Roseimaritima multifibrata: one gene and its partner. The protein of the gene in region 1 interacts with the protein of each later gene in a pairwise test. Links are inferred from orthologs where the notes say so. Each region holds a gene or a part of one and is shown in the gene's direction. Other genes may lie near its edges.

Evidence for each region.
Region 2: the proteins of FF011L_RS04165 (region 1) and FF011L_RS20775 interact in binary tests that used the Escherichia coli proteins (3 or more experiments, as listed by UniProt). The link is inferred for Roseimaritima multifibrata from one-to-one orthologs.

What each region holds. Positions count from the first base shown.
Region 1 is NZ_CP036262.1:1,106,495-1,109,570, reverse strand. What follows is about bases 188-2,984. They hold FF011L_RS04165 (acyl-CoA thioesterase), read left to right. Parts: upstream 188-1,279; coding sequence 1,280-1,690; downstream 1,691-2,984. Other genes in these bases: FF011L_RS04155 (CHASE3 domain-containing protein), read left to right, coding at 2,977-2,984; FF011L_RS04160 (alpha/beta hydrolase family protein), read left to right, coding at 1,750-2,616; FF011L_RS04170 (efflux RND transporter permease subunit), read left to right, coding at 188-1,090. Also shown: more of FF011L_RS04170, read left to right, coding at 1-187; more of FF011L_RS04155, read left to right, coding at 2,985-3,076.
Region 2 is NZ_CP036262.1:5,716,118-5,719,083, forward strand. Bases 178-2,864 are described here. They hold FF011L_RS20775 (acyl carrier protein), read left to right. Parts: upstream 178-1,241; coding sequence 1,242-1,487; downstream 1,488-2,864. Other genes in these bases: fabD (ACP S-malonyltransferase), read left to right, coding at 178-187; fabG (3-oxoacyl-[acyl-carrier-protein] reductase), read left to right, coding at 240-998; fabF (beta-ketoacyl-ACP synthase II), read left to right, coding at 1,630-2,864. Also shown: more of fabD, read left to right, coding at 1-177; more of fabF, read left to right, coding at 2,865-2,871. UniProt on the Escherichia coli protein: Carrier of the growing fatty acid chain in fatty acid biosynthesis.

The sequences.
Region 1 (3,076 bases):
ACGAATACTACGATTTCCCAAAACAACCGTGGCGGTATCGATCATCGCCTGCCTAGTAATGGGAGCGACATGCGTTCGCTTAGAACCCAATATTTTCTGGACCGAAAGTATTGCCAAAGGAAGTCCCACGATGCGATCCGTCGAAGAACTGGATCGTCATTTTGGAGGGACCGCGTACGGCGCCGTATTGGTTCGCTGGCCTGCCGAAGCCAACGTGGCTTCACCTCAGGTCATCAATGCCATGGCAGCAACACATAAGGTGATTCGCGAGGAATCGCGTTTTGGGGTCCCCTTATCCATTGCCAACGTTTTGGCGAGTGCCGATTTTTTACCGGGCGGATACGCAGACCGCTGGGCCGCATTACAACGTCGTCCGGAATTCAAGAAACAAGCGAGACGATTGGTCGTCGACGAAGAGGGCGACGACCTTCCGGGGGAAGCCGTGATCTACTTCTTAACGGCCGACGTAGGAGCCAACGCCCTGAAACAGACGCTGGAAAAAGTCAACCGCTCGCTACAGAACATCGAAACGGAAACCGGAGTCTCCCTGACCCTAGGTGGGACCCCGGTGGTCGCAGGAAACGTTTTCACGAACATGATCCAGGAATTGGCGATCAGTTTGGCGGTCGCATCCGTGCTGGTTTTTGTGATCATTTCGATCCCGCTCCGTTCCCTGACACTGGGACTGGCCAGCCTACTTCCCAACGCGTTTCCGCTGCTGGTCGCCGGGTTTGCGATCTACTGGACCACTGGCTACCTGACGTTGACCAACACCTTGACGTTCTGTTTGTGCTTGGGAATCGCTGTCGACGATACCATTCATTTCCTCAAACAGTACCGTGACAGTCGCCTGGAAGGGCACTCCATCGAACGAAGTGTCCTGATCAGTTTACGGCGAGTCGGACGCGTCCTTTTACTTTCGTCATTGATCCTGGTCGTGGGGATGGCAGGAATGCTTGCCAGCGAGACCCCGCCGCTCAGAATTTTTGCAATGCTGGCGATGTTGGCGATTCTGACCGCGTTGATAGGTGATTTGATCATCCTGCCAGCGATCTTGCTATGCACCGCAAACCGCCGAAAAAAAACCTAACCCGCTGCGTCAGCCCGTCACGCGACTAGCAATAAATCCGATGGCCGGAAGTCCGTTTTCTTGCGATGCAATTGCCCCAAACGGGTCTCCGCCGTTCACTTTCAAGTCGTTCCGGCTATCATTTTGGCGGGGCTGTCGGAGGCTTCACGATAACGGCCCACCTGAATCGCACCGGAGAAAGAGACCAGCATGCTGATTGAGCATACATTTGAACTGCGAGTTCGCTATGACGAAACCGATCCTATGGGGTTGGTGCACCATTCCAATTACCTGAAATATTTTGAAATCGGCAGAACCGAGCTACTGCGGGCTTCGGGAGGCAGCTACCGTGACATGGAAGCGGCAGGCCAGTTGGTCGTGGTTGTACGGGTCGACTGCCGCTACAAATCGCCTGCGCGGTACGATGATTTGATCCAGATCCATACGGCCGTCAGCAAAGTGACCAACGCAAAGATCATGCACCATTACACGATCCGTCGGGGCGAAACCGTCTTGGTAGAAGCCGATGTGACGTTGGCGGTGATCGATCGAAACGGACGCATCCAACCGGTCCCCGACGAATTGCAGCAATCTTACCAACGACTACTAAATTCGGAATGACGATCCGATTCAAGCTACGATAAAGACCTTCGGTTCGAAACTCGATAAGGACTCTCGTGATGTTGATTCGGTCGCTGACTTTGCTGCTGTGCCCTATCCTCCTGGCAGGAAATCCGACAAACGGTTTTGCCCAGGAGGTTCAGATTACGCCCGATGTGGTTTATGGGCACAAACTGGGTCTAGCGATGACGTGTGATGCCTTCACGCCAACCGAAAATGCTAACGGAGCGGCGGTTCTTTTCATGGTCAGCGGAGGTTGGTATTCCGGCTGGACGGCCCCTGAACAATCTCAAGCCCTTTTTCGCCCACTCACCAACAAAGGGTTTACGGTCTTTGCGGTCCGGCACGGCAGTAGCCCTCGATTCTCGATTGCCGAAGCGGTTGCAGACGTCCGACGCAGCGTTCGCTTTATCCGCACCAATGCAGCTCGATTTCATATCGACCCAGAGCGTATCGGCGTTTACGGGATGAGCGCTGGAGGGCACCTGTCATTGATGCTGGGGACCGCGTCCGACGAGGGCTCTACCGAAGCGAAAGATCCAGTCGAACGCGCAAGCGATCACGTTAACGCCGTCGTCGCGTTTGTGGCGCCTACCGACCTGCGGATCATGGCTCAGGACGCTCCCGATCGACTCCCCGCCTACGACCGCTTTCCCGCTTTAGAAATCGATCAAAAGACCGCCGCGAAAGATTCGCCACTGCTTCACGTCTCGGCGGACGATCCTCCAACGCTTCTGCTGGCAGGGGTCAAAGACGAACTTGTACCGATCGACCACAGCCGAAAAATACACGCTGCCTTTGGCGAAGCCAACGTCGAAAGCCAATTGATCGAATATCCAGAATCGGGGCACGGTTTCCAAGGCGATGACGCCCAAAAAGCGATCGAAGCGACCGTCGATTGGTTTCAAACGCATCTGACCAAGTAAAGCCTGCCATCGATCCATGAACGGCAACCGGTTTGCGGCATGCGGCATGCGGCTTTGCGAAAGGACGTCACCGGTCCGGCAAGAGTCTTAAAATTTTTCAAAAACCCGGCTGGTTTACCAGTCGACTTGCGACGATCCGTCACAAAAACCGTTCGCGCCGGATCTGCCGCCGACGCGTTGGATTGTCGTAGGTATTTTGCGAAATCGGATGAAGTGGACGATAACGGAACTGCTTTGATTTCAGTTCTGGCTAAAATACGAGGGAAAATGATTCCGTCTGCCGCTGGCAACCAAACCCATTGGTACCATTGCAGTCGTCCCCAGAGGGGGATAATTGCTATTACTCATTGAGAAATGATTTTGCCAGATACTGCTCCGCACCGACGCTCCCAGCGGTTGCTTGAACCGTTCGCCGTTTCGGCTGTCGTGGTGCTGTTGGTCGCTTCCGGTTTGATCTCCT
Region 2 (2,966 bases), 4.6 Mb from region 1 along the record:
AATGCACCAACTGCTCGCGGAACAGGTCACCGAACCGGTCCTCTGGGAAGCGTCGATCCGCCGGATGATCGAAGATGGCGTGGAAGGCTTTCTGGAACTGGGAACGGGACGCGTCCTTCAAGGGACCATCAAACGAATTGAACGCCGTTTCCCCATGGACGGATTTGGTGACAACCCTGGAAACTAGAGGGCATGTCATCCAAGAACCATCTTTTTCTGCCCCCAAGAGACACTGAAATATGCAATTGTCCCTCTCCGTCGACCTGAAAGACCAGACCGCGATCGTCACGGGTGCTTCCCAAGGCCTTGGCAAATCGGTTGCCCTTGCCCTAGCCGCCAATGGCGCCCACGTCGCCTGCCTCGCTCGTAACGCAGAAAAACTTGCTGCGACGGTCGAAGAGATCACTCAAGCGGGCGGATCGGCCGAGGCAATCGCCTGCGACGTCACCGACCGCGAAGCGACCGCTGCGGCGATCGCCGGAGTCCACAAGAGAACCGGACGCTTGGACATCTTGGTCAACAACGCTGGCATGACTCGCGATAAACTGCTCCGAGGCATGTCGGACGAGGAATGGGACGACGTGATCGCCGCTAACCTGACCAGCTGCTTCGTTGCCTGCCGAGCCGCAGCGACAATCATGCGTCGAGCCAAATACGGGCGGATCGTCAACATGGCCAGCATTTCCGGAGTCATCGGGAACGCGGGACAAACCAACTACTCGGCCAGCAAAGCGGGCATGATCGGGCTCTCTCGATCCCTCTCGCGTGAACTGGCCAACCGCGGAATCACCGTAAACTGCGTTGCCCCTGGTTTCATTGCCAGTGACATGACCGCTAAATTGGGCGACGTGGTGATGGGTGAAGTCCGCAAACAGATCCCAGCGAACCGCGTCGGTGAGCCAGAAGATGTCGCTGCGGCGGTCCTTTTTCTTGCCAGCCCAGCGGCCGGATACATCACTGGACAGACCCTTATTGTCGATGGTGGGATGTGCGGCTAAGGCTTTCCTTGGTATGAAAGCCCCACACAAAAGCCTTCAGAGAGCCCTTGCAAATGAAAAACGGGGATTTTTCACGGTTATTCATGCCGCAGCAGGCTCTCAGTGTATTGACGCCTTTTACACGCATCCCCTATCTTTTCGAGCTACTTGGTTTGCAGTGCCGGTCGCATTTCGCTTCTGACACCCACGGCCATTAGAGAACACTTACCGCTTAAACGAAATCGTTTTCAGGAGAATGGGCCCATGGCTTCGGTTGAAGAACGGGTTGTCGACATTGTTGCCGAGCAACTTGGTGTTGAAAAAGACAAAATCACGCGAGAAACCTCGTTTGTCAATGATCTGGGTGCCGACTCGCTCGACACCGTTGAATTGGTAATGGAACTGGAAGAAGAATTCGATATCAGCATCCCTGATGATGCTGCCGAAAAAATCCAGAAGGTCGGTCAAGCGATCGAATTCATTGAAAAAGAAAAAGGGGACGACGCGTAACGCGTCTCCCATATCTTTCTATGTACTTGTCACCGCCCCTGCCCTCCGACAGTTGTGCTCAGCTCTTCTTGAGCGACAGCAATCTGGATGGGTCTCGGGCGGTTTGTTTTTCCCAACCTTAGATTGCTGTTGAGGGTTCGTGATGAAGCGGCGTGTGGTCATCACCGGTACCGGTCTTGTCACCCCCTTGGGCGACGACGTAGGACAATTCTGGTCCGATCTGGTTGCTGGAAAAAGCGGCATTCATAATCTAACAATGCTGGACACCTCTGGTTTCAAAATCAAAATCGGTGGAGACATCCCTGAATTTGATCCCAGTGTCGTTGCTGACAGCAAAGAAGCCAAACGCCTCGACCGCTTCTCGCAGTTCGCGATGTTCGCGGGCACGCGAGCCGTCGAACAAACGGGCCTCCAATTCGAATCCGAAAATCGCGAACGATGCGGAGTCATTCTCGGCTCCGGTATCGGCGGCCTTTGGGAAATTGAAGCCCAAATGGAACGGATGCTGTTCAAAGGGACCGACCGTGTCAGCCCCTTCACCATCCCAAAAATGATGCTCAATGCAGCCGGTGGGAACATCGGTATCCAGCACGGCCTGCGAGGCCCCAACTACAGCGTCGCCACCGCCTGTGCCAGTGCAACCAACGCGATGGGGGATGCCCTCCGCAGCATCCAGTACGACGACACCGATATTGTGATCACCGGTGGTAGCGAAGCGGCCATCACCCGCATGGGCTTGGCCGGCTTCCAAAACATGAAAGCCCTCTCGTCCCGCAATGACGACCCGCAACGGGCCAGCCGACCCTTCGATTCCCAACGCGACGGCTTTGTCCTTAGCGAAGGAGCCGGCCTGTCGGTTTTCGAAGAACTGGAACATGCACAAAATCGTGGTGCCGACATCATCGCTGAAGTGATCGGATTCGGTTGCAGCTGCGACGCGGGCCATATCACCCAGCCCGACCCTCGAGGCGCCGGTGCAGCCCAGGCAATGCGAATGGCCATCCAAAACGCCGGGATCGACCCAGTGGATGTCGATTACGTCAACGCCCATGGCACCAGCACCCCGTTGGGCGACAAAGCCGAAACCGCTGCGATCCACGCAGTCTTTGGGGACCACGCAAAACAGCTTTCCATCAGCAGCACCAAAGCGGCCATCGGGCACTCCCTGGGAGCCAGCGGTGGAATCGAAGCGATCGTCACCGCACTGACCCTGAAGCATGGCGTCGTCCACCCAACGATCAACCTGACCGACCCCGACCCAGCCTGCGACCTCGACTACACCCCGAACGAAGCCCGCGAACGTTCGGTCAAAATCGGGATGAGCAACAGCTTCGGCTTCGGCGGCCACAACGCCTGCATCGTGCTAAAACGATACGACGGCTAAAGCCCGATCGGACTGCCACCCAAAAACAGTCCGCCCGCATCTAGTCTCGACAAGCTGTCAGCACAATCGACAGCCTGCGAGACCGGAGTCCAACG